3 regions of the Synechococcus sp. UW69 genome follow, and region 3 is predicted to be linked to each of the others. Evidence: predicted binding sites of a transcription regulator. Region 3 holds the regulator's gene; each other region holds the start of a gene.
What was found. Region 3 encodes NtcA, which controls nitrogen genes in cyanobacteria. Its sites were predicted from a motif close to GTANCNNNNGNTAC; they were not measured.
Positions count from the first base shown of each region.

Region 1: a site for NtcA is predicted at 8,546-8,559, ahead of urtA (urea ABC transporter substrate-binding protein). Genes of this name have one in related genera too.
Region 2: a site for NtcA is predicted at 7,355-7,368, ahead of DXY29_RS04980 (DUF4278 domain-containing protein). Genes of this name have one in related genera too.

Region 1 covers NZ_UCNW01000009.1:205,058-215,503, forward strand. The annotation lists gene DXY29_RS08655 (alpha-amylase family glycosyl hydrolase) at 1-1,265, opposite strand, end outside; gene DXY29_RS08660 (glycosyl transferase) at 1,335-2,585, shown strand; gene DXY29_RS08665 (hypothetical protein) at 2,603-2,734, opposite strand; gene DXY29_RS08670 (DUF1830 domain-containing protein) at 3,060-3,305, shown strand; gene urtE (urea ABC transporter ATP-binding subunit UrtE) at 3,337-4,047, opposite strand; gene urtD (urea ABC transporter ATP-binding protein UrtD) at 4,044-4,799, opposite strand; gene urtC (urea ABC transporter permease subunit UrtC) at 4,796-5,923, opposite strand; gene DXY29_RS08690 (branched-chain amino acid ABC transporter permease) at 5,928-7,082, opposite strand; gene urtA (urea ABC transporter substrate-binding protein) at 7,176-8,474, opposite strand; gene ureG (urease accessory protein UreG) at 8,586-9,191, opposite strand; gene DXY29_RS08705 (urease accessory protein UreF) at 9,191-9,862, opposite strand; gene ureE (urease accessory protein UreE) at 9,859-10,311, opposite strand; gene DXY29_RS08715 (urease accessory protein UreD) at 10,417-10,446, shown strand, end outside.
Region 2 covers NZ_UCNW01000008.1:238,663-249,108, forward strand. The annotation lists gene DXY29_RS04940 (metallophosphoesterase) at 1-1,522, shown strand, start outside; gene DXY29_RS13355 (hypothetical protein) at 1,824-1,997, opposite strand; gene DXY29_RS13360 (hypothetical protein) at 2,311-2,457, opposite strand; gene DXY29_RS04950 (hypothetical protein) at 2,652-2,957, shown strand; gene DXY29_RS04955 (hypothetical protein) at 3,367-3,579, shown strand; gene DXY29_RS04960 (FAD-dependent oxidoreductase) at 3,582-5,273, opposite strand; gene DXY29_RS04965 (hypothetical protein) at 5,460-5,669, opposite strand; gene DXY29_RS13365 (hypothetical protein) at 5,666-5,815, opposite strand; gene DXY29_RS13670 (hypothetical protein) at 6,263-6,469, opposite strand; gene DXY29_RS13830 (hypothetical protein) at 6,476-6,604, shown strand; partial or broken gene DXY29_RS13925 (hypothetical protein) at 6,604-6,738, opposite strand; gene DXY29_RS04975 (hypothetical protein) at 6,689-6,880, opposite strand; gene DXY29_RS04980 (DUF4278 domain-containing protein) at 7,455-7,559, shown strand; gene DXY29_RS04985 (hypothetical protein) at 7,801-8,787, shown strand; gene DXY29_RS04990 (J domain-containing protein) at 8,789-9,574, opposite strand; gene DXY29_RS04995 (SDR family oxidoreductase) at 9,590-10,255, opposite strand; gene DXY29_RS05000 (hypothetical protein) at 10,325-10,446, opposite strand, start outside.
Region 3 covers NZ_UCNW01000009.1:593,537-603,982, reverse strand. The annotation lists gene DXY29_RS10615 (cob(I)yrinic acid a,c-diamide adenosyltransferase) at 1-377, opposite strand, end outside; gene rph (ribonuclease PH) at 522-1,265, shown strand; gene ntcA (global nitrogen regulator NtcA) at 1,324-2,040, shown strand; gene DXY29_RS10600 (DUF3084 domain-containing protein) at 2,068-3,219, shown strand; gene DXY29_RS10595 (resolvase) at 3,216-3,656, shown strand; gene DXY29_RS10590 (DUF3146 family protein) at 3,640-3,897, opposite strand; gene pth (aminoacyl-tRNA hydrolase) at 3,897-4,514, opposite strand; gene DXY29_RS10580 (TatA/E family twin arginine-targeting protein translocase) at 4,543-4,773, opposite strand; gene psbH (photosystem II reaction center phosphoprotein PsbH) at 4,783-4,983, opposite strand; gene psbN (photosystem II reaction center protein PsbN) at 5,068-5,208, shown strand; gene DXY29_RS10565 (glycoside hydrolase family 38 C-terminal domain-containing protein) at 5,196-8,135, opposite strand; gene DXY29_RS10560 (photosystem II reaction center protein I) at 8,200-8,319, shown strand; gene DXY29_RS10555 (DUF3769 domain-containing protein) at 8,394-10,446, shown strand, end outside.

The sequences.
Region 1 (10,446 bases), 390 kb from region 3:
ATGAGTTGGGTGAGCAGAAACCGCTCCCGTTGGAGATAGGTGGGATCAATCCCCCCATCCGCCATGGCACTCCACCAACTGATGTTGATCTCGTAGGGAACTTCTTCCCCAGAACTGAGCATCCTGTGGCTGACCAATCCACCCCGTTGCTCACAGCCGATCAACAGTTGAAGCAAACGTTTCTGGGACATCAGTCCCTCCAGCGGCCTTAAGCCGATGCCGTCATGACAGGCGGTGAAGTTGAGCAACCCCGTCTGCTGCGGAAGGTCGGGCCATCGACTTAACCAGGCATTCAGGAGATCGGCACGGCCACTGACGCTGGCCTCCAGCAGCAAGGGTGGCAGTGGAAAGTTGTAGGCCAGATGCGCTTCATCACCACTTCTCAGGTACGAGAGGTTTTCCTGCTCCGGCACGTTGGTCTCGGTGACCACAACGCCATCCGATCCCACCTGGTCGAGGAGCAGGCGAAGCACCTGGACCAGTTGATGCGCCTCAGGCAGATGAATGCATGAGGTGTTGGGCTGCTTCCAGACAAAACCCACTGCATCCAGACGGATCCAACGCACCCCATGCCGGGCCATGCGCTGCATCAGACGGGCAAAGCCCAGCAGCACCTCCGCACTGCGCCAGTTGAGATCCACCTGATCCGGGCCAAAGGTGGTCCAAACCTGACGCGCACCTTTTGGCCCCCTCAACTGCGTGAACAGATTGGAGCTGCGGGGACGAACGACATCTGACCAACACGGGTCGGGCGCAGCCTCCAGCACACAAGAGCGACCGGGATCTTCATCCCGCATGAACTGCTGCACCCAAGGATGAGACGCCGACACATGGTTGAGAACGAGATCGGCCATGAGCCTTCTCCCCTGGGCCAGGGCGGCCAGGTCGCTCCAATCGCCGAAACGCTTCTCAAGGGACGTGTGACTGGCCACCGCAAACCCTCCATCACTGGTGGATTGCAGGAACGGCAACACATGAATCACTGCTGCAAAGGGGTGCAGATGGCGATTCACAAAGGACTTCAAGGCTTGAAGACCAGGCACACCGTCATCAACAACCGTGTCGGCATAGGTGATCAAGACCACATCGCGGCCATCCCAACGCTCAACACGTCGCGCCGCATCTGTCTCGATATCGCCATCTGCAGACGATTCGCTCAAGATCTGCAGCAATTGCGACGACAACTCCTTGCCATCCCCGGAAGAATCGTTCGGGTACAAATTGCCAAGCAGGTTCCGCAGCGTCTCTTCGCGCGGGGGCTGCATTGCCTTCCTCCTCAACACCGTTCAGGTATGGGGCAGGACTCTGACCTCTGTTGTTGCATCGAACACCACATGGATTTTCAGCAGGGCCTGATCAGCACCGTTCACGACTACAGCTTGGGCAATCTTGATGCAGTTGCCTTTAACCAGGAGCTGAGTCAGCGACCAACCACGCTGCTGATCCCCTGCCTGATGGAGGAATTCAGCCGCCCGGCCCTCGGCCTGATCCGAGACACGCTCTCTGGATTAAAAGGCCTCAACGAGCTGGTGGTGGCACTGGCGGCCAACAGCCCCGAAGACGTCCAATCGGCAGAAAAGTTTTTTGAAGGGATGCCGTTCCCCGTACGGGTGCACTGGACCAACGGCCCCGCGGTTCGGGAGCTGCTCGAATCCGTCGGCGAGCTGGGGCTCGATGTAACCGGGCCACCAGGCAAAGGATGGGCCGTGTGGCAGGGGCTGGGGGTGGCTTGCCAAAACGCTGAGGTCGTTGGTCTGTTCGATGCCGACATCAGAACCTTTGGATCGGCGTATCCGGAGCGCATGCTTCGCCCTCTACTGGATCGATCCCACGGCATTGCCTACGTCAAAGCCTTTTACAGCCGCCTGTCCCTTGAGACCCAGGCGCTTCAAGGCCGCGCCACACGCTTGTTTGTCGGCCCGTTGCTCGCGAGCCTGGAACAGATTTTCGGGCCTCTCCCTTACCTGGCCTATCTGCAGTCGTTCCGTTATCCCCTCGCTGGTGAATTCGCCTTTACGAGCGATTTGGCCATGAATCTGCGCATCCCATCGGACTGGGGGCTGGAGGTTGGCCTGCTTTCGGAGGTGTACCGCCATGTGGCCTCCAGCCGAATTGCCCAAGTTGATCTCGGGCTGTTCGACCACAAGCACAAGGAGTTGGGCCATCAACCGACGGAAGGCCTGCAACGCATGGCTGGCGAAATCTTCGGCACCGTATTGCGTGGACTGATGGAACACGAAGGCTGCGTGATGTCGATGGACCAACTTCCAACGTTGGAGGTGCTCTATCGGCGGGTTGGAGAAGATCGGGTCCGTCAGTTCGGCCTCGACTCAGCCATCAACCGACTGCCCTACGACCGTCATGGCGAAGAACTCGCTGTTCAGAACTTCGCAAGCCTCTTGCGGCCTGGCCTCGCAAAACTGATGCGGGCACCCATTGCGCATCAACTGCCCAGCTGGTCACGACTTCGCAGTTGCAATTCAGCTCTACAGGCTGATCTGGCTGAAGCTGGACAAGCTGATCGAAGATCTCTGAAACGACCTAACCACAACCCACAACGCTTGGCCTCTGAGCTGGCTGCCTAAAGCCAAGCGATACAACTTCAGCCCAACTGCTCACGCTGCCGCGTCACCCAGGCCGTAGCAGCCCGTTGCGAGTGCCAGGCCTGAAGCAATTGCTTAGCCAGTACCTGCAATTGCTGTGCATCAAGCGTTGAATCAATGGCTCGATTCATCCGCTCAACATCGAACTGCTGAGTAACACTCAAGCTGACTTGCTCCTCCATTTTTCAATCCCTCATATCGACGGAACAATCATGCGCAGGAGCAAGCAAAAGAATTGTTTCATTTGAAACGGAAGGCCATCTTTGTGTCGATCCAAACGTTGAACAAAATTCTGCAATTCAAAAGGCTTGGGCAGAACGGTGATGGTGGTTACAAAAATGACTCGATCTGTATCAACGCATCTGTACCAAATCTAAAGCCGTGCTGATTCGGTGATCAATCAAACACTTTACTTGCGCTAAGAACACGAGATTGGCATGATTCAATATGCTCACAATGATTGAGTGCGTTTATCAAAACGACACCAGCCGAATGGTGATCGTGAAATGCATTGGCAAAGACCACTTCTATCGAGAGAAGGTGGTGATGCCAACGGAGGTTTTCTGGTTCGAAGCACCTCAGGATGCGCGCTTGGAAATTTGGAAAATGTCGATGACGGGGCAGATGCTGCATGTGCGAGCCGATGTCAGTGACTACGCCACAGATGAAGAGCCTGCCAGGGAATCCCTCTGGGCCAGCTGAACTGACCCGGATGAATTCGAGGAAAAGTGAGCTAAACGCTTAGGAACTGGTCGACAACCGCTTGGCTGAGTTCAGTCGTTGAACCACTGGCGACAATTCCGCCGCGTTGCATGGCGTAGTAGCGATCGGCCTGACGCACGAAATGGAGATGTTGCTCCACCAACAACACACCAATCCCGGTATCAGCAATAATCCGCCGAACAGCAGCTTCAATATCTTGAACAATATTGGGCTGAATGCCTTCAGTGGGCTCATCCAATAGCAGAAGTTTTGGCTTTCCTAGCAACGCTCGGGCAATGGCCAATTGTTGTTGCTGACCACCACTCAGATCCCCTCCCTTGCGCGGCAGAAACTCCTGCAGAATCGGAAACAGCTCATAGACAAATGGATCAATGTGGCGATGGCGCACCAAGCCACCCGGCAAAGCCTCCATCCCCAGAAGCAAGTTCTCTTCGACCGTGAGTTGCGGAATGATCTCGCGACCTTGAGGCACATAGCCAATCCCCGCCCGTGCTCGCTGATGGGGAGCCTGACGATCCAGTTCAGCGCCGTCGAAGGCCATCGTTCCGGAGCGAGGGCGCAACAAGCCGATCAGCGATTTCAGCAACGTGGTTTTTCCCACGCCATTGCGGCCGATCAAACACACCATCTCCCCCGACTTCACGCTGAGATCAACATCCCGAAGAATGTGACTTTCACCGTAAAAGGTGTTGAGGCCTTGGATCTCCAACAAATTCGTCATGGGTTCTCCTCCTCAGTGGTGCCGAGATAAACCTCAATCACCCGGGGATCTGCTTGCACCTGATCCATCGTGCCCTCACAGAGAACATGACCCTGGTGAAGCACCGTCACCGGACTTTCAAGCCGTCGAATGAATTCCATGTCGTGCTCAATCACCAACACGGTGTGATCCCCTGCCAACGACTTAAGTAGATCCGCCGTTAGGTCGGTCTCCTCATCCGTGAGCCCAGCCACCGGCTCATCCACCAGCAAGAGCTCGGGATCCTGCCCCACCAACATGGCGATCTCAAGCCACTGCTTCTGGCCATGGGACAACGACCCTGCAGCCCAATCGGCACGGTTTTGCAGGTTGACGATGCTCATCAAGTGATGAACACGGTCTCGCTGATCCCCATTGAGGCCGCCCACCAGCAATGACCAGGGCTGCTTCGGCTGGCTCACTGCCAGGGCCAAGTTCTCCTGGACGCTGAGCTTCTCGAAAACGCGGGGGCTCTGAAATTTGCGGCCGATGCCCAGGCGAGCAATGCGATGCTCCGCTCGCCCCACGAGGGAACGACCTTGAAACATCACATCGCCTTCCGTGGGAGCCGTTTTGCCCGTAATCACATCCAGGAACGTGGTTTTTCCGGCCCCGTTGGGGCCAATCACGGCCCGCAGCTCACCAGGCTGCAGGCTGAGGTTGAGATCTCGCAGCGCCAAAAACCCATCAAAACTGACAGTGATTTGGCGCAATTCCAATAAAGCCGTACTCATGACTGAACCTCCTCCTGACCTTCAAGATCGAGACGTGGATAGGTCTCACTCCGACGGGAGATACCGAATCGGTTGAGCCAATTGCGAGGACCATCTCCTCGGAACCAACCAATGACGCCTTCAGGCAAGGCCGTCACCACGAGGATGAACAACCCCCCTTGGATGAACAGCCAACTTTGGGGGAGAGCTTCGCTCACCAAACTCTTGGCGTAGTTGATGGCCACAGCGCCAAGGATGGCTCCCACGAGCGTGCCTCGACCACCGACCGCAACCCAGATCACCATCTCAATCGAGAAGGGAACAGTCATGTATTGCGGCGAAACGATGCCCGACTGAACGGTGTACAACGCGCCTCCGATTCCAGCCAAACCACCAGCGATGGCAAAGACGATCGTCTTGAACAGGGTTGGGTTGTAACCCGCAAAGCGCAGCCGAGGTTCGTCATCGCGAATGGCAATCAACACATCACCGAACCGACCCCGCACCACCCAACGCAAAAACAACCACGCCAGGATCACAACAATTGCGGTCAGCCAGAAAAAACTGCGCTGCATCTCTGCCGAACCCACCACCTGACCGAACAACTCCGTGACATCGGTCTTGAGACCATTGGTGCCGTTGATCAGCTTTTGCTGCCCATTGAAAAAATTGAAAAACACCAGGAGAGCGGCCTGGGTGAGGATCGAAAAGTAGACCCCTTTGATGCGGTTACGAAAGACGAGATTGCCCAGCACCGCTGCCAAAACAGCCGGAACCAACCAAATCCCCACCAAGGTGACGAGGGGTGAGTGGAACGGTTGCCAGAACGCGGGCAAACGATCAACCCCATAGAGACTGAAAAATTCAGGGATGCCATTGGGCAGGTCCGCTGAACTGTTCAGCTGCAAGTACATGGCTGCCACGTAACCGCCAAGCGCGAAAAAGATGCCCTGGCCCAGGCTGAGCAGACCGGTAAAGCCCCAGATCAAGTCAATACCCAGAGCAACGATCGCCAGGGAGAGGAAGCGACCCAACAAATTCAGCCGAAACACCGGCAGAACAGCAGGCGCAGCAACGATGGCCGCAACGATCACCACCCAAAGGATGATCAAGGGCCAACGGCGTTGTTGAAATGCTTGGAACATCAGATCAAGCCTCCACCATGCGGCCTTTTTGCGGGAAGAGACCCGCAGGACGGAACTGCAAAAACACCACGATCAGGGCAAACACCATCACTTGAGCCATGCTCGTTGTGGCAAAGAAATTGACGGCACCGGCCAGGGGAGCCGGCATGTCGGGCCAAATCGTGAGCAAACGTCCAGCACCGATCAGATCGGTCAGAACGCCAATGGCGAACGAGGCCAGCACGGTTCCCAGCAAATTGCCGACACCGCCCAGCACCACCACCATGAAACAGCCCACGATGTAAGACCCGCCCACGTTGGGGCCCACCGAACCAAGCAGGGAAACAGCAACCCCAGCCACACCGGCTAAACCCGAGCCAATGCCAAACGTGAGCACATCAACGGTCTCCGTCGGGATGCCAAGGCAGTCACTCATCGAGCGGTTCTGAGTGACGGCACGAATGCGCATGCCCCACACACTTTTGTTGAGGAACCAAGTCACCCCAACCACCGCAACGATCGTCAGGACGATGATCACGAGACGGGGCACTGGGAAGGTGATATCCATGTATTCGATCCCACCGCGCATCCATTTGGGCGCCGTCACATCCACGTTTCGGGAGGTGGCTCGGGCGATGCGGCTGATTTGTGAGGCCAAGCCACCAGCCAACAACACACCCGCCAGAGCTGAAACAGCCCAGCTCCCAGCCCGCACCAAGCGGGCTCGCGGCCCCGCCAAGAGAGACGACGGAAGCAACAGAGGCAGACCAAAACCCAGCACCAAAGCCAGAATCAGGCCGGCAGCGTGAGCCAGAGGGACACTCCGCACAAACTGCTGAAGAATCAGACTGACACCCCAGGTCGCCAAGAGTGTTTCCAACGGATTGCCGTAAAGACGGCGAATCACGGTGCGCTCTAACAAAATGCCAACAACACCGCTGACGATGAACGCCAGGGGAATAGCAACGAGAACGTAGGCGTTGTAAACGGGCTGCAAGGCAGGCAGCTTGAAGACAAGCTGCACCACATACGTGGTGTAGGCCCCGAGCATGATCAACTCGCCATGGGCGAGGTTGATGACACCCATCAAGCCAAAGACAATGGCCAGTCCAAGGGCAGCCATCAGCAGAACTGAGCCGATGGCGACGCCGTTGAACAGGGTTTCAAACAGCAGTTGCACGGACGTGTGAAACGAAGCGTTCAGTGAAACGACAAAAGGAGGGACCCGTTAACGGGCCCCTCCCTGAAGAGAAATCAGGCTGTGATCCGTGGATCAGAGCTTGTACTTCTCGCCTTTCGCAGCGTCGGTCCAGTCGCAAGCGAAGCCTTTGGAGCTGGGCTCGAACTGGTTCCAGGCCTGAGGAGCCACAGGACCATCGGTGGATTCGAGGATCTCGAACTGGCCGTCAGCCGTGATCTGGCCGATGCGGACGGTCTGAGACAGGTGATGGTTAGGCATCACCGTCACAGGACCCTGAGGTGCATCAAATTCGATGCCAATCAGAGCTTCACGCACCTTGTCGTCGTCGAAGCTGTTGGCTTTCTCGACAGCCTTCTTCCAGAGATAGACCATGTTGTAAGCCGACTCCTGAGGGTCAGCCACCTGACGGTCTTCGCCGTACTTGGCCTTGAAGTCAGCAGCGAACTTCTTGGATGCCGGGGTATCGATCGACATCATGTAGTTCCAAGCGCCGTAGTGGCCCTCGAGGAACTCAGAACCAATGGTGCTGATTTCCTCTTCCGCGATGGAATAGCTCATCACGTAGTAGCCGTTCTCAGGGGTGATCCCGGCGTCTTGGATCTGCTTGAAGAAGGCAACGTTCTGGTCGCCATTCAGGGTGTTGATGATCACACCGCCGTCAGGCAGAGCTGTTTTGATCTTGGCGATGATCGGAGCAACTTCGGTGTTACCCAGGGGCAGGTAGTCCTCACCGACCACTTCACCACCCAGAGACTTGAGCTGCTCTTTGGTGATGGTGTTGGAGGTACGAGGGAAGACGTAGTCCGAACCCACCAGGAAGAAGGGCTTGCCAGCGGCAGGCGACTTCTCATACATGAACGCGGTGGCAGGCTCTGACTGCTGGTTCGGAGTCGCACCGGTGTAGAAGATGTTGTTGGAACACTCCTGACCCTCGTACTGAATCGGGTAGTAGAGGAAAGCGTCCTTCGACTCGTACACAGGCAGCATCGCCTTGCGGCTAGCAGAGGTCCAGCCGCCGAAGACCACGGGCACCTGATCCTGATCGATCAGTTTCTTGGATTTCTCAGCAAAGGTGGGCCAATCGGAAGCACCGTCCTCGACGATGTACTCGATCTTGTACTTCTTGCCATCGACTTCAACGCCACCAGCGGCGTTGATCTCATCGATCGCCATCTTTTCAGTGTCCACCAGGGTGGACTCCGAGATGGCCATGGTGCCGGTCAGCGAATGCAGGATGCCAACGGTGACGGTGTCGTCAAAGTCGGTCGCGGGTGCAGAAGCTTTGTCGTCACCACCACAGGCAGTCACGGCAAGACCCAGCGATGCCGCGGCCATGCCAGCGAACAGGCGCTTAGAGAGAGAAGAGCTCATGGTGTTCCACAACACAGGAATGTGCCTGACGGCAGCTGACGGAAGGTACGAATCAGCACGCCTTTGCTTTGGTATCAAGAAGAACTAAATCGCGAGCCCAGCGGCCATGGATCAGCGATTCGGTAGCTGTTGCAACAAGAAGCCCACCACATGCTCCAGGCCCTCGCCGCTATGGAGGTTGGTGAAACACCACGGCTTGTCTCCACGCATCCGCCGGGTGTCCTGTTCCATCACCGCAAGGTCAGCACCGACCTGCGGAGCCAGATCAATCTTGTTGATCACCAAAAGATCAGACCGTGTGATGCCAGGCCCTCCTTTACGGGGGATCTTGTCGCCAGCAGCAACATCGATCACATAGATGCAGAGATCCACCAACTCTGGGCTGAAGCTCGCCGCCAGGTTGTCGCCGCCACTCTCAACAAGAACAAGATCCAGGTCAGGAAATTGGGCTTCCAGCTCTGCAACAGCTGCTCTGTTGATCGAGCAGTCTTCGCGGATCGCAGTATGAGGACAACCGCCTGTCTCCACCCCGCGGATCCGCTCTGGATCCAGGGCACCGGCACGGGTGAGGAACTGGGCATCCTCCTGGGTATAGATGTCATTGGTGACCACCGCGAGCTGCAGGTCGTCGCGCAAGCGGCGACAGAGCGCCTCCACCAGTGCGGTCTTGCCGGATCCCACGGGACCCGCCACCCCCAGGCGCAGTTTGCTGCTCATCAGCTTCGAAACAGGCGTGAATACAGCTCAGCATGGGCAAGCTGCGCCATGCCCGCACCCACACCGCTGCTCCAGAGCTGCTGCGGATCGGCAGCCTGAAGCTGCTGCGCTTGCGAGGCAATCATCGGTAGCAGCCGCTGTTGCAGCACCTGCGCTCGGGACGGACCCAACGGCAGCAGCCGCACCGACGCACTGAGCTGATTGGCAACCCAGCCATAGAGATATCCCTCCACCATGTCGCACGCTGGAACAGACAAGCCCACGGCAGCCCAAGCCCAGGCCGCTGGCCAGCTCAGGGGCACAGGTTCGGGCAGGTCCTGTCCCATGTCAGACATCAACTGCACCAGCGACATTCCCATCTGACGCTGTTGCGCTCGCAGCTCTGCTGCTTCACGGGTGGCCAACAGCCAACCGTCCAGATCGATCAGGCGCGCTTTGGCCGCGCCATCCGCCTGGGTTGACCACTCCACCAGGGCCTCTGCAAGGGGCCTCAAGGCAGCGGCCTCCAGTCGCACAGCACCCCGTTGCAATTCGGCCTCCAACCAAGCCTGAACGGCCTGCTCATCAGCGATGGAGCCAGCCTGAATCAGCACCTCGAGACCTTCCGAGTAGCTGAAGGCACCAACGGGCAACGCCGGGCTAACCAGTTGCAACAACGCCAGGGATGTCATCCGTGCTGATGCCCCCCATAGGCGCCACCCTCGGGAGCAAACGGCTGAAGGCAGCGACTGACCGTCAAACCACGCCCTTCCAGCATCGTGGCCAACACGGAGTCCTCCGGGAGCAACAGCTCCTGCTCATGCAGCTCAAGAGCAACGTGGCGATTGCCCAGGTGATAAGCCGCCTGCAACAGCTCAAGGGGATGCGAACCCTGCACCCGCAGCAGCGCTTCCGGCGCTGCCGTCACCTCCACCACGGTCGACCCGGACTGATCCCCCAGCAGATCACCAGGCTGCAGGGATCCCATACGGGGCAACTGAAGAAGAACAAGGCGACCGCAGGAGGTGGTGCGGCGACCGCGCAATACCGTGCGCTCTTCAGCCGTTAACGGCAAGTGCAGGGTTGCCATGGCACTGCTGTTCTGCAGGCGCTGCTCCAACACCACCACTGCATCTGTCACCACCATCTCCATTCCAGTTCCACAGAGAAAGCCTGCCCAGACATCAGCAGCACTTTGGTGTGCGTTGCTACAGAGATGAAGGCGATGGCAGCGGAGCGTGAAGCCATGCAACGTCTCGATCCTTGGCACGGCCGC
Region 2 (10,446 bases), on a different contig from region 3:
TCCCCCCCTTCAACGCAAGATCAGCCAGATGGGCAAGCGCGTGCGCTGGCAGCATCCGGAGCTGATACGTCGCGGGATCGATCAAACCCGACTCGTAATCAACAACGCCAATGGCACCCCTGCAGCGCACGATGCCTTTCACTTCTTAGTTCTTGGCGACAGTGGCACTGGCCGTCATCGGCGGCACAGCCCACCCCGTCGAATTGCGGAACGACTTCTGCCCCACAAAAAAGGCGCTGCCTTTTTGCTCCACACCGGAGATGTGGTGTATCTGGTGGGGGCTGCTGATCAGTACCGCGACAACTTTCTGAAGCCCTACAGGGAGTGGCTCCATCACAGTGAGGATTGGCAAACCATCAGCCATGAGGGGCTTGTCTTCAACCAACCCTTCCTTCCGGTTCCGGGAAATCACGACTACTACGACCTCTCCATTCCGGTGGCATTGATTGCAGGTGTCACCCTGCCATTGCGGCGGCATCTGCAATGGATGCATGACATCGACGCCGGATGGCGCGGCTCACGGCAGGGGGAAACCTATGCCCGCGCATTCCTTGATGTTCTCGCCGACATCCCCTTAACCCATCTCGGCGATCACCTTGACAAGCACTACGACGTCTCGTGGGACGGAAAACGATGCCTGCGCTACCAACCCGGGATCAACACTCGATTGCCCAACCGCTACTACCGCTTCCGGCATTCGGGTGTTGACGTTTTTGCAATCGATTCGAACACACTGTTGACAACAGCCAAGCCGTCGACAAGCAACGTTAAACGTCGGCAAGAGCTACGCAGTCTTGAACAACAACAAGCCAATCTCTATAGAGATTTGGCGAACAGCAATCTCAGCGAAGAGAATCGCGATGCACTCCTCGATGAACTTGAAACGCTTCAGGAGGAATGCTTCGATCTTCAACGCCATTTCAGGCCCAGTGCATCCGTTGATCAAGAGCAACTGACCTGGCTCAAGCAAGGGCTAATCGCGTCCCATCGTGATCCCGACGCACGTGGACGCATCTTGACGATGCATCACCCCGCTTATGTCACAGAAAAAACCAAATGGAGTCAGGCCGATACGCAGGCGATTCGCAACCACCTCAGGGATGTCTTCGACGAGGTTGCTTCATCTCTTGGGGGCGCCCTTAATTCACCTTTAGTAGATCTTGTTCTCAGTGGCCATGCCCACTGCATGGAGGTGCTGCGTACCCATGAAACCGGACACGCCGATCGCGAGATCAACTGGGTGATCTGCGGCGGAAGCGGCTATGGGCTCCGCATGCAACGGCGTGAGGGCCCTGAGCTGATCGAACAGGGCGAGGCAGGAAACAGCAGCGTGATCGCCAGCAACAACCTCTTCATCGGACGGAACTGGAATGGCACTGCTGAAGGAGATGCCTACAGCGGCCTGCGCATCGACATTGCTGAGGGAAAGCCGCTCAGGATGTCCTTAACACCGTTGGTGTCGTCCCGAACCAGCAAGGGATGGATTGATGCAGAACCTGCTCCAATCACTCTGGGGGGGTAGGTCGTGAGCAAGACAAAGCTCATACAGGGTTCAACATCTCCGTGCGCTGCGCTGTGATATTGAAGCCAGCTCATATTCCTTGATAATGAATGCCGTAACCAGAGGGCTGTAGGGAAGACAAAGCGGATGTCGAAAAAACGTCAAGAAGCTCTGTAGGCACGTTGAAGTTGCTCAGTATTCACCCCAATTGCACCAGAAATCATGAACAACTCAGGGCCCAGCTCCTCAGATCTGTTCCAACAACTGGGAGCTAAGTAGCAGCAGCGGTAAGAAACCCGAGCGCTGATCAGCAGGATTCACATCAGCGACGACTAGAGCGCTTGGAGTGAACGTGTTTGGACGACAAATGCAACAGGCTGGATGCCTTGTCTTGCTCCTCCACCTTGGTGAGCTTTTTCACAAGGATCCACGTGTCTTGGGCAGACATCTCCCCATCCTGCTCCCATTTGATGCTCGACAGCTCTGCGGGGGACATCAAGAGCTGTCTTGGGGGCAACAAGCTAAGGAAACAAGCTTGGTGGCAACCGACAAAATCCGACACTTGTCACTTAAGAAAATTGGAGATTGGTTTGCCTGGTTACAGCTTTCGGTGCTGGACAACAAAAAAGCCCCAGCCGAACGGACTGGAGCCAGGCGATGGGGAACTTTCGAAAGATACCGGCCCTGCATCAACAAGCAAGACGGGAGACACCACATCTAGTGTGATCAGCCCTCAGATGCGGGTCTAGCCTGAAAAAACACCAGATCTAGGGGACGAGCAGAAGCCCCCTAATCGAGGCCAATAGCGGTCAGTGCGTGCCGAACCAGGAACAACAGGAGCCAAGACGCATCGTCAAAAGCGTCAGCACACCAACCGCTGCAGCCACAAACGACAGACCCATCAGCTGCTGACGACGCTTCTCTCTGATGACCTCGATCGATTGGCTGCCGTTCAAGCTGTAAGCGCCGGTTCAAGCATCTTAACGATTTTTAGTAACGAAAGCTACTAAGGCTGTGATTAAGGGTGAAATGACCTAAACGCGTCTGCGACGAACGACGTCGACTTCAGGTCCCCACACAAAACGACATTCTCTGTAATCGCAGCCAAGAGTTTGGCCTGATACACCTCTTTCAGATCTTGGCCGAGACCATGAGCGACCTGAGCAAGGAACAGGAACAAGCCATTGCTCGGTCGACCATGTATCTCTTCGCAGCAATCCTGACGATCCTGATGGTTTCCCTTGCAGGACTCTTCCTCAGTGCCGAACTGGAGCAGCAAGCCCAGATCAAAGAGGCGACATCAGTGCAGATCTCACGCCAAGCCGAGGTCGCTCCTCAATCCCAACGACCTTGGACACGATGGAAACAACAACGACCCGCAATGTTGCCTGTGAAAATCCATGCTTTACACGAGCCCAGCAAGGTCTTTGAACTGAGGTTCTCATCGCTCACTTGAACCAAAGGGGAGCCAAGCAAAAAACGGAGGCTTTCACGCGTTTCAGGGTGCAGCGGCGAAGCGGCGACTGCGGGCAGTCAATTGGGTGCGCGCTCTGAGATGGCGATGCCGACGACAGGGCCTTGCGTAGAGATCAGAGCTGTTTTTCCAGGAACGTGGATAGGGCCAGCTTCGTTTGACCGCCGGCGAATTTGTTGTTCTGCAACACCACCAAGAGTGGAGCCACAGGGCTGTCATGCCACAGATCAAACCTGTCATAGCTGCATGATGAAACCCTCTGGGGCGACGTCAAGCGCAGATCTGAAAGCGAAGCCTCGCTGAGATTCCTCGCTCAGACCCCAACCATCGGGTGTTGCATCAACTCTGCATAAATGAGTGATAAGGCCAGTTGCCAAGACCCCGGAGGCCGATGCAGAACGGGAGCATCGGATCCGCAGCCATGGCCAAGCGTCGCTTTCTCGACAAGCAACCACTCACCCAGGCAGAAGGGCTAACCGCCCTGATCATGATGGGGGTGGGTCTAACCCTGGGCGGCATCAGCGTGACCATCTTCATGGCGTTAAGTGCTGCAGCCCAAGGGTCTTGGCAGGAACTTTGGCTCTCCGGTCAGCTGAATTTCTGAGCTCAGGGCATCCAAGGCAACCGGATGCCGAAAGCCTCCAACGGATCCATCACGAGTTTGTTCATCGCCCGCCCCAGCAGCACTTGGGGCTCTTCGGGACGAATCGGAAGCACTTCATGCTCTCGACTCGTCGCGCGATCCATTCCTTTGAGCACACCACTCCGTATCAAGGCATTGGCTGCCTCAAGGCCGCAGACATAGGCACGTTCCTGGCACAGTCCCTTGGCACCGTGCTCCCGGTCTCCCATCCGCACCCAGTCGCCAGCGCAGACCACGGATGGCAACGATGTTTGCAGCGGCGGACGTTGGCTGAAACTGCCAGGTGAGAACAACGACACCGAACCCGGGTAACGCCGCACCTCAAACTCCAGAGCCCGCGCCAACCGAAAACCCGGCACCGCCTGCGGCAGAAGCTCTTTCATCAGGGTGTCGACGATCTCGTGATCACTCAGAGCCGCAATCGCTGTGGCGTTGTAGAAGTCGCTGGCAACGACGGACCCCTGAGGAGCACGACCACCCCAGAGATCCGTTTCATCTCCTTTCTGCAGCTGGTCGAGCATGAAGAAGGTGGCACCCGAACCCTGCAATGGCGCAAAGCGCGAGAAGACATTGGCGGGATCGTCGACTGCGACATAGCGATCCAGCCACAACCGCACCGACACCACATCAATCGCGCCCAATGTGCCGGCAGCCACCAGCTCCGGTAGGGCTCCCGCACAGCACGGCGACTGCTCCATCAGAGCATTCATGCCCTTGGAACCCACCGCCAGAACAACCGCATCGACATCGTCGATCACACTTGTTCGTCCCGTTGCGGGCGAACGGACCTCCACAGACTGGATCGCTGCTGCCTGGTGATCGAGATTGAGACAAGTTGCCAGTGTGCCTCCCTGAACTGTGAGCTGACAACGGTCCAGCAAGCGTTCCGCCAATGGAGCGATCAACCGCTCTGCGATGGTCCCAGAACGAATCCAGCGCACATCGAAGGAGTCCTGATGCGCCAAGGCGTAGTAATAGAGCAGCTCCATGGTGACGGCAGCGGATAAGTCTTCGGGTGGCTTGAACAGCCCCACCAGAAGAATCGGACGCAAAAACTCATTGATCATCCGCTCACTGATCTTCAGTTGGCGGAACAGCGTCAGCGCATCGATGGCGTCATAACGCCGGAATGTTGCCTCACTGCGATTGAGATCAAGCATCGCCACCAGAAGCCCGGCGATACTCAATCGATCGGCAACTGGAAGGCGCTTGAAGTTCTTAACCGTCGCCATGGCCTGCCCCAAAGGACTGGGGAGCTGCCACCCATCACCAAACACCGGTGCGGTGGCCTCCAAACCATCGGGAGACCAGAAGGCACTGGTCGTGAAGTCGGTAAACACATGCTCGAGCTCGAGCTCATGGGTCAGCGCATTGATGTTGGGGTAATCCCTCCAGAAACCACGGGTACCGGCTTCAAAAGGGTTGCCAGATGCGGTGCGCGTTGGCGTACGACCTGTTGGATCCGCCATCCCATCGATCAGGGTGACCCGCATGCCTGCTTCACAGAGGGCTTTCGCAGCACCCCAGCCCGCCCAGCCAGCACCGATCACCACGACATGGGAGGACTCAGCCTGCGTGACCTTGGATTGCTCAGGCATCGAACCTTCAGAGATCGAATGAACCGTCTCCGCATCATGGAGCTCTGAGGCCGGCAACGGTCGCCATCTCCACTGAGCAGAACGGCTCAATAGCGTTGTCTCGAATGTTCAAAACCATCCGATGAATCCCGACACAAGCGCACGCTGGCCTGTTCTTCTTCCCTTGGTGTTGTTCTTCGGGGGGATCGGTGCAGCGGCAGCGATGACTCAGTTGCTGGGATCGTTCTGAAATTCAGCTCGTCATCAGACCAATTTCAAGGCGTGCAGAACCTGCACTCGGATGCCTCCCAAGCGGACCCATGCCCGCAGTGCATCGGCTTTGCAGGTGTAGGGCCTCCAGTCGTCCTCATAAATACGCCGTTGAATGTGACGCACCACCCGCTCAGCAACAACACGGTCGCTGGGCACCTTCAGCACGACCTGCTGACCGTTGACCAAGAGCGTCTCAATCATTTTTTAGGAGGTTTGATCAGCTCGCCGGTCTGCAACGACACCACGGCGAAGCTACCCACAAACACCAACGCCACCAAAACCAGAAAGACAGCTGTGAGATTGCTGATCTCCAGCTGCCCGAGCATGAAGGCGAAAAGACCTGGCATCAAAAGCAGCGACGACGTCTGAACTTAAACCGACTGGTCAGTGGTGAGAGTTCCCAGAACAACGCCGGCCATGGACAAGCCGATCGCAAGCATCACAACGGTTTCGATCATGCGTTTTCACCAGAGGAGCTCGCGCTGAGCACGGCAGCAGATCGGGAGGACTTCACCGCAGGTTGCGCTGAAGAGGCAGATAAATCATTGGACTGCCAGGTTGAAGCAGCTGAACAACGGGTCGGATTTTTTACCCCCCAGGAAATACGGCCCATCACCAAACATTCAACTGGAGCAATGATTGCGGCAACCGATTGGCCTGTCTGTTCGATCGGCAACCGACGCCGTGGGTGATCGCCATACAAGCGTTCACGGATCTGAACAGTCGCCTGGCCATAGGCCGACCCGCCACCTCTGCTTTTTCAAACGCAGCCAACAGGGGGATTGCTGCCTGCATCACATCGACCCAAAACCATCCAAGATTTGGCTCGCATCCTGAGCAAGCCGTTGTTGACGACGATCCACCTTCACCAACAACGCGGTATGCATGGTGCCCATCTGCCGCAGCATTGAGGAGAGTTCAACACTGAACTCGACGGCACCTGCTGAGAGATTGTTGAGTTCATCTTCATGGCTTCTGGCTTGACCCTCCGTGATGATCACGTAGGCATGGCGGCGCGTGGCTTTCGCTGCAGCCTCGGCTGGAACCCCCTCAAACGGGAGAATTCCTCAGGCGAAGAGGCGGTTGCGGAACGGTTGCGATCCGCGTCAACAACACACACCGACATGCCCTGTTGAGCCCATACAGAGGCCAGATGATGACTGCTGCAGGTTTTTGCCACACCTCCCTTTTGGCCCAAAAAAGTCAACAACAGAATTCGTTCAAATGCGCGGAATGATCGCGTCGTTAGGAAAGAACTCCTCAAACACACAAATGCGGTCGGCCCAACGCGCCTCCACTTCCAAGCGCATTAAGCGGTTTCGCACCCACATCAATGTGTCCACATCAATGGGCTTATGAAGCTTGTGTTGCTGTGCCTTCACCCAATCATCTTTGCTCTGAGAGCTTTTCATGACATCTAAAACAGTGTGCCTACACGGTACGAACGGAGGCTTAAGGCGCTAGCAGCTTCACACTAAGTAAGCATCAAAGAACACTTGATTGCGTGCGAACTGTTCACCATGACAACAAGTTAATGGAAGCTTTGAGTCCAGAACAAACCGTCAGAGTTTGAACCACCAGATCGGTAGCCGATCCATCATTCCGTCACACCAAGCAGCGACAAGATGAAATCAGTTCCTGAAACGCTGAGATGACGCAAACCACTGCCTACCCCACTCTGTTGCAGGCCATCACCAAGGCGGCTCAAAAAACGCCGCAACTCAAACCTCGCCCGGTGCATACACCGCCAAACGGGCGCGGAAGCAATTGAATGAAAACCGCTGGAATGCATCCAAGCGGGGTTATTCAGGCCTGGGCTAAACAAAATTGCAGCTGTGTAACAGCACGAACGACACGTGGGTTGATATCGCCTCTATAAAGGTTGTGTAGCAACAGCTACGCAACTACGTTCACCCCGCCTTAGGCGAGGCGCAGTTCGATTCAGGCCATGGAACGGGGACCTGAGCTTGCTTCGAGGAACTCATCATGACCCTGACCTATCGCGGCCAGAAGTACACCAAGAACAACGCAGCTGCTTCCAGCAACCAGCGTTCTGTTCTCGTTTATCGCGGTCAGAAAGTCGCTCGCTGACCTCAGCACAAAACGCTCGATCAAGTCCCGCTTAGGCGGGACTTTTTTTATGGCTGTTTCGTCGTGGGATCAGGCTGCTTGGCTTTCCAACGTTCAAACCAAACCGCCACACCCAAGGAGATACCGATCGCGATGCCTGCACCGATGCAGACGACCCCAAATTCCACTGGCATGCAATCGCCCCAACTTGATCTCAATCATCGGACAAGACCGCTCAGAAGTCGCGATCCATCGCTAAGCATTGGTTTCTTCAAGGCGTGCTGGAACGATGTTCCTAATTCATAATTCGCACGAACAAGCCAATCTCCTGGCATCAGCACTGGTGCAAGTCCACAGAGTTGAAGGCCACTGGTACACGTCTTTTCAACAGGACCTTGCCCACACCCTTTTCCTGAAGCTGCTTGACGCTGAGATTGACTTCTCCGGCCATCCCGGAATTGAGGTTGAAACGTTGGCAGAGACGTTGACGCAAGCACCGGAGCGCCAAGAGCTGTTGGAACTGCTGATCGCCTTCGAAATGCTTTGCAATCCAATCCCGGAGACGTTGAGTAGGGACATTGATCATTGGGCAGACGCACTGAACATCAACAGCGAGATCCTGAACCTCGCCAGGGAATTGGCACACAACGCCATCACCCAGGCAACAACAGATTTTTACCGCTGCAACTGGATCGGAGAAGGCGATGATCAAAGCGATCCCGTCTTTCAGGATCTCTTGAAAAAATACGGTGATCACGCCTACGGCGTATGTGTCACGGCGGATCCTGATGAGTTTGCACGCTGGGACAACCTCAAAAACTGTTCCCAGGGCAGCCTTGGACGCAGTCTCTGGGAGTTTTACCAATCAAGAGGATTCAAACTTCCCGGTGAACTTGGTGCCGGTAACGCAGCACTCGCGCATCACGACTGGATCCATCTGATTGCTGGGTATGACACCACCCCCATCGGAGAATTGGAAGTCACAGCATTCATGGCTTCTTCAAGCCGCTCAGAGGGAGCAACCCTTGGCTTTATAGGAGCAATCAGCATCTTGGAAACTGGGTTGCTGCATAGCTTCTACGGCGCCGACAAATTTGGGAGAGCGCTCTCAGCCGACGATGGAATTGAGCGTATCGCTCAGGCAATCAGCAGAGGCAAAGCCTGCAATGTCGACCCGCTCATCGACCTTGACTATTTCAAGTATGCAGACACACCGCTAACAAACATCCAGAAGGCCTGGTGGAGCTGAGTTAGTTCACCAAGCGTTGATACGCTTCATTAACACGGCGAAAAGCCTCTGCCGAACCGCCAAGGTCGGGATGGTGCTGTTTCACCAATTTTCGGTGAGCCTGCTTGATCTCGGAGAGTGACGCGTTGGCGTCCAACCCGAGGACATCTAAAGCTGCAATCCGTGGATCACGGGGATGTCCAAAGTCCACACGATCTGTTCGCCTTTGATCACTTCGCGTGCGACGTCCCTGCCGCTTGGAGCTGAATTGTTCCTGGTGCTGACGCAGCTGTTCAACCACCCGTCGTGGATCCTCATCGAGCCACTCGCTGGCCCGAACGCCGAACATCGCAAACGCCGCCAAGACTGCCGTTGTTTGTTTGCTCGCCTTGGATCCAACCGCTACCCGAAGATCAGTCCCTAAACCAGGAACCAGACGATCGAGTCGCTGTTCAAGGGTCAGATGAGAGGGGAAACTGCTGCGATTGAGCTGATCAATCAAAGACTCCAACCCGCGCTGACGCAGGACACTCCATCCCGGCTGTTGTGAAAGGGACTGCCCCCAAGCCTGCACCTGGTGGCTGCTGATGCGCGGCGGAGCTTGGGCCGATGGCTCACTCCAAGAGCGGTGGGAAGTCGTTTCGGTTCGGAAGCGTTGGCGTTGCTGCCGCTGCAGTCGGTCCAACTCACTGTTGAGCCGCAACACCTCACGTCGAAGGGCATCGTTCTCCGCCAGCAACGCCTCAACATTGCTGGTAACCCGTTGTTCAGAACGTCCGCCAGACCAGTGACGCGGATCAAAACCCAAAGCGTTTCTCCCGTCTCACCACGGCAATAGCTCACCATTGGCATGCCAGAAGCTGCCGCTGTTGGCCATGGTCAAGGCATCAATCCGTGCCAACAGACCCTCCACCGCCTGCTCCGGGTGAATACCGCTTGGATTGAACTGGATCATCCGAGTACGCACCAATCCAGGATGCAAAATTGCAACGGCGATGCCGAGTGGCTCCAGATCGATCGCCAATGATTTTCCGGCCATATTGAGGGCCACCTTCGACATCCGATAGCCATAGGAACCTCCAGATGTGTTGTCATCAATGGAGCCCATACGGCTGGTCATCAACACCAACTTGGCACCACGGGGCATCTGATTCAGCAAAGCCCGGGCGAGCAGCAGAGGAGCAAGGGCATTCACCTCAAACTGCCGAAGGATTCCCGTGGGATCCAGATCGGCCAACCGCATCGACTGCAGGATTCCGGCATTGAGGATGACGCCATCAAGCGGCAAGCCCGTCAAGCGGTGCACCAGATCATCGATGCATTGGCTGTCACTCAGTTCAAGGCCGGCTTCAACACGCACCCCTAGATGCTCCAATTCATCACTGCTTTGACGGCAGACCGCCACCACCTCCTCGCCCCGGGCCTTGAGCTGACGGCAGTATTCCAACCCGATCCCACGGTTCGCGCCGGTGACCAGGAACGTCGACATGGGGAAATTTCAGCCACCGCCATCCTGCCCGCTCTTCCATCGATCCACCGAAGAGATCAAACGATTCGATTAATCGGATAGATCACCATCAACGCCGTACTGATGCAAACACTGCTTCACCGTGAGTACCGAAACTGTGCCGCCGGTCTCCGCATTGACGAGCAAATACGGGCAGCCTCGAAGAACACAGC
Region 3 (10,446 bases):
ACGGCAGCCACCGCCTCCGCACCGCCGGGGTGATTCGGAGAGGAGAGGCAGAGAGGCACCTCAGGACGCAGCCAAACCAGGCCTCCACAAAGTTGGACGCGACCTGCGGGCCCCTGCTGCACGCCCCCTTTGAGGAACTGACTGATCAGAACACGACTGCCCAGGCCAGCGGAACGCATCGCCTGACTGAGAACACTGGCGAAACTGCCGCGATAGGGCGCTGTGTGCACCTGGAGCTGCCCTTCGGGCGCCACCAGATATAGGGGTGGAGGATCTGCAACAGGTGGCAGGGGCCTGAGTCCTGCCCGTTGCAAAGCCTGCTGATCCCGATCCAGAGAGTTCTGGAACGCTTGGGGGTCGGCAAGGCTTGTGGTCATCACGGCAACATCCGTCCGGGCAATCCCGGCAAGACCTTGAATGTAGCGGCGAGATGACATTCCACAAGTGCATTGACACCACCCATGGTGTTTGGACGGGCGAGAACCAACCGGCTGCGAGGCTTGAAGAACTGCACACCACCGATGAGCCAAACCGCTGGAAGCCGAACCGATGGCCGTCGCCCTGAGCAATTACGGCCGTTCTCGGTGACCTGGAATCCCATGGGTTTTGCCTTGAGCTCCCTTGTGGTTCACACCGGCCGAACCGCTGTTCTGTGCAGCGTCTGCCTGGAGGACAAGGTTCCCCGCTGGCGGAAGGGGGAAGGGTTGGGATGGGTCAGCGCCGAATACCGGCTGCTGCCGGGATCCACGCCGCAGAGGCAATCACGGGAGCTCATGAAATTGTCGGGCCGCACGCAGGAGATTCAACGGTTGATCGGCCGAAGCCTTCGCGCTGTGATCGACATGAAGCGTCTGGGCGAGCGCACCTTGCTGATCGACTGCGATGTGATCCAAGCCGACGCCGGAACACGGACTGCATCCATCACGGGAGCTTGGCTCGGCCTTGAGCAAGCCTGCCTTTCACTCGTGGAAAAGGGGATTCTGGAGCAATCGCCACTGATCGACCAGGTAGCGGCCGTGTCCGTCGGCCTAGTGGGTGGCCAGGCCTTGCTGGATCTGGACTACAGCGAAGACAGCAGAGCTGAGGTGGACCTGAATGTTGTGCAGGCTGGCGATGGTCGCCTGTTGGAGATCCAGGGAACTGCGGAGGGAGCGCCCTTCAGCCGCAGCCAGCTCAATGAATTACTGGATCTGGCTGAGCCTGGATTGACATCCCTGATGCAGGCGCAACGCCAAGCGATGAACGAGCACAGCAGAGTTACGTAATAACCGCTACACGGCGGCCACCGTTGGCTCCGTAGCTTCGCCTCACCAGGGGGTTGTCATGACCAGTAGCCGAGGTTTCAGCCGATACGCCCCGCAGATGGTGGCTCCAACCCCCAGCACAGAACCGGCCAACCGCTCCCTCCTGGAAATCATCCGGGATCTGGACGGCGCCAGCAGTGAACTGGTGGACCGCAACAAGACCATCTTTTTCCCTGGAGATCCTGCTGAACGTGTCTATCTGATCCGCCGCGGAGCGGTCCGTCTCTCCCGCGTCTACGAGTCAGGGGAAGAGATCACAGTGGCCTTGCTCCGCGAGAACAGCCTCTTTGGGGTGCTGTCGTTGCTGACCGGTCAACGGTCTGATCGCTTCTACCACGCCGTAGCCTTCACCAGAGTCGAGATGGTGACGGCGCCTGCGACATCCGTGAAGGCGGCGATCGAAGCGGATACCAGCGTTGGCCTGCGCTTGCTGCAGGGCCTTTCCAGTCGGATTCTTCAGACCGAAACGATGATCGAAACGCTGACCCACAGGGACATGTCATCCCGACTGGTGAGCTTTCTGTTGGTGCTGTGCAGGGATTTCGGCGTAGCGGATGAACTGGGAATCACCATCGACCTGCGCCTGTCCCATCAGGCCATCGCCGAAGCGATTGGCTCAACGCGCGTGACAATCACGCGTCTGCTGGGAGACTTGCGTCAATCCGGTCTGGTTCAGATTGACCGCAAAAAAATCACCGTTCTGGATCCAATCGCTCTGGCCAAACGATTCAGCTAGGCAGCACGTCAACCCACAGGTGCGGCCATGAGTGGCTGGGCACTGATCCTGGTTCTGCTGGTGCTCGGGGGCGTTCTGTCGACCCTGGGTGACCGGCTGGGAAGTCGTGTCGGCAAGGCCCGCCTGAGTCTGTTCAAGATGCGCCCGCGACGGACCGCCGTTCTGATTACGGTGCTGACCGGCAGCCTGATCAGCGCACTGTCGCTCGGCCTGCTGCTGCTGGTGAGCCGCCAGCTGCGGGTGGGCCTGTTTGAACTGGATGCTCTGCAAGACCGGCTCCAGGACAGCCGGCGGCAGCTCGATGCAGCCGAACGGGAACGGGAAGAGACCCGAACAGAAGCCAACCGGATCGCCGCTGAACTCAAGCAGTCACAGCAACGGGCTGACACCCTGCGCCGTGAACTGGCTCCCCTGCAGAACGAACGCGCCCAACTCGAAGCAGAACGTGAGCGTCTGAGCCGGGACATCGCCTCCCGCGATGCCGACATCCAGCGCACGGAGGCCGAATTGAAAAGCGTGCGGAGCCGAATCCGAGCTGGCGAGCAGGAACTCAAGGAACTCGAATTCAACCTGGTCGCCCTGAGGCGTGGATCGGTGGTGATCAGTAGCGGACAAACCTTGGCGAGAGCAACGGTTCGTCTCGATGCTCCTGATCAAGCGAAACAGGCTGTCGACAGGCTGCTTCAAGAGGCCAATGCCAACGCCTACGGCAAGGTGAGGCCGGGTGAAGCACCCGAACGACAGTTGATCCGCGTTCCCCGCAGCGACGTGGAACGCTTGCAGAACATCATCCGCAAGCCGGACACCTGGGTGATCTCGCTGCGCTCCGCCACCAATGTGCTGCGTGGTGAAACGGCGGTGTACGCCTTCCCCGAAGTGCGTCCCAACCGCCCGGTGGCGCAAAGCGGTGACGTGCTAGCGACCACCACACTGCGAACGGATGAACGCACACCGGAGGGCATTCGAACGCGGCTGAACCTTCTCTTGGCCTCGGCCTATGCCGAGGTGCAACGGCGAGGATCCCTGACGGAAGGACTGCAATTCGATGGATCAGCACTCTCCCAACTGGCCCAGGCATTGATGGAGGGACCCAGCAAAAGCGTGGTCTTGAAGGTGATTGCCGCAGGGATTAGCTACAGCTCCGATGCTGTAGTCGTCACGGTTGAGGCATCCCCATGAAACGGGTGGCCGTGCTCGACCCAGGCCGCTGCAAATGTGGCCTTGTGCTGGCCGATCTTCAGCATGGTCTTGTCAGCGAGGGCCATGTTCTGACCCCAGAGGCCGTGGAACCCTGGCTCGAGCAGTGGAATCAAGACCAAGCTCTAGATCGCATCCTGATTGGCGACGGAACAGGAAGCCAAGCGTGGATCAAGCGGCTGGAAGGCCTGGGCAGCCTCACCGTGATTCCGGAGCAGGGGACCACCCTGCGGGCAAGACAGCGTTACTGGACGCTGTGGCCGGCTCGGGGTTGGCGCCGAGTTCTACCGAAAGGGCTGCGCATTCCACCGGTGGACCTGGATGCTGTTGCCGCCTTAGTCATGCTGGAAGAGCACCTGGGGTGCCACCTGCAATGGCCAGAGCCTGCACCCACATTCGTGCTCAAAACCTGGCCCTGACCATGAAGGTGTAGTCACCTCCTGGTTCGAGCTTGTAATCAGAACGCACCAGGAACCGCCGCAAGGCATCCTCGATCAGGGCACGTCCTAAGGACGGCTCCACCATCAGCTCGCCGCGGTCAAACGCCCAGGAAAACTGCCACTCAAAGCCTCCGGCAGAGACCTCACCCTCAACACGTTTCGCCTGAAAACATTGGCGAAGCACCCGTAGATGGGCTGTTGTCGCCGGAAGAGCCGGCATCAGTCTTCGGACTCCAGGTCGTAGCGAAACCCGTTGATCCAGGTCCCGGCGCGCTCAAAGCTCTGACGTTGAAGACGATGAATCCCTTCCAGGACAGCGTCCAGGACAGCCCCCACACAGGGCTGCTCCAGCTTGCTGAAGGGTCCAAGCACGTGAGAAACCGTTCGGGCACGACGCTCGGCAGGGTTCTCAGCCGGAGCACCAATCCCGATCCGCAGCCTGGGGAACGCCTGGGTGCCGAGATGCTGAATGGTGCTACGCAGTCCGTTGTGACCACCAGCACTCCCCTGAGCACGCAGCCTCAAACGGCCAAGGGGGAGATCCATGTCATCCACCAACACCAGCAGTTGATGGGGCTCGAGGCCAAACCAATCGAGCGCAGCACGAATGGCACGACCGCTGTCGTTCATGTAGGTCTGCGGCATGAGGAGGCGCAAACGCTGATCACCCACTCCTGTGTCGGCCGCCAAGCCATGCAATTTGGCTTGCTGCCGAAAACTGAATCCGGAACGCTCCGAAAAAAGCTCCAAAGCCATGAAGCCGATGTTGTGGCGCGTGCCCGTGTATTTCGTGCCGGGGTTCCCCAGTCCCACGACAAGCTTGAGATCGGTGGTCATACCACTGCGGCGACTCAGTTGTGGCGACTCAGTCGCCGGGGGGAAGTTCTTCGACCGGTTTGGCAGCGTCCGCTGGCACCTCCGGATCTGCCATGGCTTTGTTGATCTCGCGCTCAAATTCCTTGGACGCGGATTGGAATCCCTTCAGGGTCTTTCCCAACGTGCGACCAAGCTCTGGCAAGCGCTTCGGACCGAAAACCAGTAGCGCAACGGCGCCGATAACCGCCATTTCGGGGAGACCGACGCCAAAGATATTCATGGGTTCAGATCAGCCGAGGCCGTTCCAGTTCACGTTGATGCCCTCAAGGATCAGGGACTTGTTGTAGAGCTGAAGGATCACCAACAGGAACACCAAGAAAAGCACCATGAAGATGCCCATCACGGGAGTGGTGCCCCATCCGGGAACCACCTTGCCGTACTCGGAGTTCAGTGGGCGGAGAAGGTCTCCCAGACGGGTGCGTTGGGCCATGACGACGCTGGGTCTCGGGTGGTTTGAAGTCCCGATACTGTAGGGGCCGACTCCGGTTAGGGGTCGATCCTGTCGAGAGATGTGATGGAAACGTCGTCCCCAGCCCTGTCCGTTGCCATCGGTGTGCTCGCCGTTTTGTTCGGACTCACCGGTTTTGGTGTGTACCAGGCCTTTGGCCCGCCATCAAAAGCTCTCGATGACCCGTTTGACGATCACGAGGACTGAGACAGCACTAGAGACACGAGGTCTCCGGGAGCGATCACCACTTGATCTGTTGCAGTTGAGTCGGCCTGAAAGCGAACGCGCCAGCCTGAACCGGGGGCCCATCTACAGCGAGCAGATCCCGCGTTCATCAGCTTCAGCAAGCAGTCACCGCCATTCCGCTGCAGAGCAACCGGCGTGAGCTGATTCGGGAGCGATGGGACCCACTGACGCAGCTCAGCGGGCAGAGGTGCACAACAACCCGGCTCGCGAAATGCAATCGCAGCCTGGGGTACACCGGCATCGCTCCAGGAGCCTGACAACGGCATGAGGGCAAGACGCTGGCGATGCCAGCCCTGATCAGCACTGGGATCAGGCCAGGTTGGACCGCGCAGCAGCGAAATGCCCAGTCGTGATGGAGACCAATCAACCCCCTGAGGACCATCCAGCAACACAGCCAACCCACCTCCAGGAGCCGCCGACTGTGAAGCGAACCAGGAGATCACAGGGACTTCCCAACGGGCTTTTTCCCGGGGTGTCATCGGCTCAGCAGGGCGTTCAATCACCCCTCCACTGGTGTCGGCACCGATCCGAACGGCGCGAGTCGCCAGCGGCAGCTCCAGGCGCAACAACTCGTGGGTCTGGCACCAGTCGATGCTGCAGATCAGCTCCAGCCAAGGCGTATCGGCCTTCAGCCGCAGGTCCAGGCGCATGGAACTGGCACCAATTTTGCGCCTCAGCACCAAATGGGCGACCAGGGGGCCCTTGTCGAGCCATTGCAACGATCCCGTGGAGTCAACACCCAGGGGATTGGAGCGGTAACCAGCAGCCAGATCCCAGGCATCCCAAAATTCTCCACGGTCTCGGTAGCGCTCGAGCTGCAGCGGCGCCGACAACTGCTCTCTTCCATCACGCCCCTTGAAAGCAAGGAGTCCGGCTGCGGAGACCTCAAGTTCAACCAAATCATTACCCAGACGCCAGGCTCCTGACCCCAGCGACGCGATGACCACGGGATGACGGGGTTCAGAAGGACAGTGCTTCAACCCTGGTTCAAGCCTGAGGGGCACAGAGCAACTGCCTTGCTGACGTGGCAACTGCACCCAAGTTCCACCAACCGCAGCAGCCTGCTGGGGCAGTGAAACGGCATCGACCGACCACGATCCAGCTGGAAGCCGAACCAGTGGTGACCAAGAGGCCAAAGGTTGCAGACCCCACCAACTCCAGTCCACCGCGGAGTCATTCGCACGGGGCAGCCTTGCCAGTCTCCGGTCGCGTTCCTGGCGGGCCTGGCGCCGAGCCGTGCACCAGACCGGTTCCGCCTGCTCAAACACCTCCGGGATAGAAGTTCCCGGAAGGATGTCGTGAAACTGCTGAAACAACAGCGGACGCCAATCGCTGCTGCCGCTGTCCTGACCAGCGAGTGTCAACAGGGCCGAAGCAGCGTCGGCTTCCCGCAAAAGCCGCTCCAGCGTGCGGTTGTGACGCTTCTGATCTGGGCGGCTGCTGGCGCAGCCGCGGTGCAACTCCAGAAACAGCTCATCGCGCCACACCGGCCAGGCCTGATCACCCCGCTCCAGCTCCGTCAGGAACTCACGCACCGTGCCGGCTTGGGTAGGCAACGCATTCGTTTGCCCCTCCCAGAGCTCGATCTGCTCCAGCAATTCGTCGGTGGGACCACCACCGTGATCTCCAACACCAGGGATCCAGAGCGCCTTTTCTAGCCCCGTGGCCTCATGCCATGCACGCTGCTCCACCAACATCTCCACGGGGTCAGCACGACGCCCGATCGGCGGCAACATCAGGCTCCGCAGTTCGGATCGTCCCCGTCCACGCCAACGGAACACACGGTGCGGAAAGGGGTTCTCGGCATTCCAGGCCAACTTGTGCGTACAGAACCAGCGCACACCGGTGGCGACAGCCACCGCAGGCAATCCTGCCGCGAAACCAAAGCTGTCTGGCAGCCAGGCCAATTCATGGACCCATTCCGGGAAGCGGCGACGGCTGTCGTCCTGACCAAGAGCGAATTGATTCCACAACGACGCCGTGCTGACCAGAACGCAGTCCGTCTCCACCCAGGGACCATTAATCGGCTCCCAGCGGCCGTCGCGGCTGGCCTCCTGGATCTCAGCAAACAGAGCAGGGCGATGCTGCTCCATCCAGGCGTAAAGCGCCGGCGTGGAATGGGCAAAGCGCAGCTTTGGCCAGCGCCGCATCAGAGCCAATGCCGATCGAAAGGTGCGTTCAGCGGCCTGCCATGTATCGGCAACCGGCCAGAGCCAGGCCAGATCCAAATGAGCATGACCGAGCCAATGCATTGAACCTCCAGGGCTTGCCGCCTGGTGAAGGTGCGTCGCGACAGCGACCTGAGCCTCAGCGCCGCTGGGGTCCAGATCCGCCCAATGCTGCGGCAGATCACCATCCGCTGCCAGATGCAGTTCCAAGGCCGAGGGGAGCAGCGTGCCCTCTGGATCCCTGCCCGCTGATTGCGGCTCCAGGTCCAGATGGCTGCTGATCAGAGCTCCATCGTCATGCAGTGGGCTGCGAAGCTCCAGCAAAAGATTCAGCGCAGACCCCTGGCGGCATCGCTCGGGAAGAGGCCAGCGACAGGCGGTATCAAACAGATCCCCCTCATGCACCAGCACGTCGTCAACCCATAGCCGCATGTGCTCAGCCCACCAGCTCAGCACCAGCCGTGCACGGCAAGACTCCTTATTGCACCAGCCATCTGGCCAGAACAACCGCTGTTCAAGACGCAGCCATTGACGCCCCCTTGGCCAAATCAGCAGACCACGTTTGGCCCAGTCCGGGCGATGGGTCGATCCCCAAGTTTCATCAAGAAAAACACCGGCCTTGGCAGACCCTGACCGACGCCAATCCGCACGCAGATCACGACGCGACCGACTGCGAAACGTTTCAATCCACTCCGATCGAGCGACCTGTTCAGGGTTCATTCCCCAGCTAACGCTGTTATGCCCCATAAGATGATGCCCTTGTCACAGACGCCGGTCGGTCTCCATGCTCGCCCTCAAGATCTCCGTCTATTCGGTCGTCTTCTTTTTCATCGGCATTTTCGTGTTCGGGTTCCTTGCGAGCGATCCAAGCCGCACTCCCAGCCGTAAAGACCTCGAAGATTGAGTGACCCTCTCGAACAGACCGCGCAACGCACTGGTCTGAACAAGGCTGGATCCTGGGGCTGAGCTGGCAGGATCGTGGCCCGCAGCAGGATTGCCTTGGGGGCTCATCGCCTTCTCTTCGCACTGACTGGAACCCTGATTACGGGATCGGTCTCGGCATTGCCAGTTTCAGCCTCATCGGCTGAACAGATTTCCGCTGTGGCACCAGCACCTGCGCATCTGAAAATCAAGGCAGATCGTCAGTACAGCGATCGCAACACCAAGGCCACAATCGCCGAAGGCAACGTCAGCATTCAGCTCGGAAACGCTGAACTGCGCGCCGATCGGATTGAATTCGATGCTGGCTTCCGCACGCTCTATGCCCGCGGTGCCGTGCGTTTAAGACGCGGCAAGCAATATTTTCAAGCGTCAAGCTTCCGCTACAACCTCGTCCAAAACGAAGGTCAACTCAATGATGTCTATGGGGTCATCGACCTAGAGGAGCCCCTCACCAATCCGTTTACAACCTCTCGCACAACATCCCCAGCGACTGAGAAACGGCCTGAGACACCATCTGAGTCGCCGTCAAAGATTTCTTCCATAGAAGACACCCCAGAGAGCAACGAGGACATGCCTCCGGTGGCCTGTCCTCCTCTCCTCCCTCCGGTACCCGACTGGCATCCACAACCCTGGGCGGTCACAGCCTGGGGAGGCCAAATGATTGACGCCGCCTTCGGCGACACCTTCATGTTTAACGGTCGGATGCGACCGGAAGCCGTGCTGGGCTTGGGCGTGCAAAGGCGAATCATGCGCGCTGGGCCACTGGCCATCGAACTTGAGGCTGACCTGTTCAGCCACATGGCCAAGCAGCAACAGGGGGGCGAATTCAACCAGAGCAACCCCTATTCCGATCTACCCCCACAAGGCTTCGGCGAAGGGGTCCTGGGGATCGGAGCACGCGTCTGGGTTCAGCCGTGGCTGAGCCTCAGCTTCGTGGAAGGCATCAGTTACAACGCTGACGTCAGCCTTTACGAGAAAACGTTCCGCGAGAACTACACCCAACTGCTGAACTATCTCGGCTTCGAGGTCGAGGCCGCTGTCTCCTCCGACCTGTCACTCGTCGGCCGAATTCACCACCGCTCCGGTGCGTTCGGTGCCTATGGAGGGGTCAGCGAAGGCAGCAATGCCTACTTGCTCGGCCTGCGCTACCGCTGGGGACGGGACACACCCCAGCCGGAGAGCGCCATGATGCCTCCCCTGCCGGAGTGTGCAGATCCGGATCGCGACCATCGCGTCAAGCCTTCCTCCCTCTCTGACCGCCTCGACTCCATTGCCCTCGGTGACGGCGGTGACCCCCAGCGCCATGTCTCCAGTGATGGCAAAACCGAACAGGAAGCGATTCCCCCGGCCCAGCAGCAAGCCATGCGGACGGAGGCAATTGCCAAGATCGACCAGCGCGTCTCGGACATCGACTTCCAGGGCAGCTTCAGCATCGAACGACGCAGCGGCATCCCCGTTCAACGCCTGAATTCCTCAATCAGGGATGAAAACCGCTTCGGTGTGGTCAAAGTTCCTCAACTCAAGAGTCTGGGAAGCACAAATCTCCTCAATGGCACGATCAGCCGCTGGAGAATCCAGGCTTCGAAGGTCTTGATCACGGCGGATGGCTGGCAAGCCGACCGCATGGGATTCAGCAACGATCCGTTCACCCCTGCTCAAACCAGGATCGATGCAGAGGATGTGATTGCCAGGGAACAAGCCAATGGTGATGTGCTGATCTCGGCGCGTCGCAACCGCCTGATCGTCGAAGAGCGACTGCCCATCCCTGTGACACGTCGACAGCTCATCCAGAAGGAGGAGGAAGTTGAGAACCGTCTGGTTGTTGGCATCGACAACAAAGACCGCGGTGGCCTTTTTGTGGGACGCAACCTCAAGCCTCTAACCATCGGTACCAGCACGGAGCTATCCCTTCAGCCGCAGTTCATGCTCCAGCGCGCCATGGACGGCGATTTCAACAGTGCCGGTGATTTGTTTGGCTTGGACGCCAAACTTCGCGGCCGGTACGGGGATTACAGGCTGAGCGCCGACGCCGACATGAGCAGCTTTGATCCCGATGACATCCTCAGCGCAAGTCGCTTCTGGGGAAGCT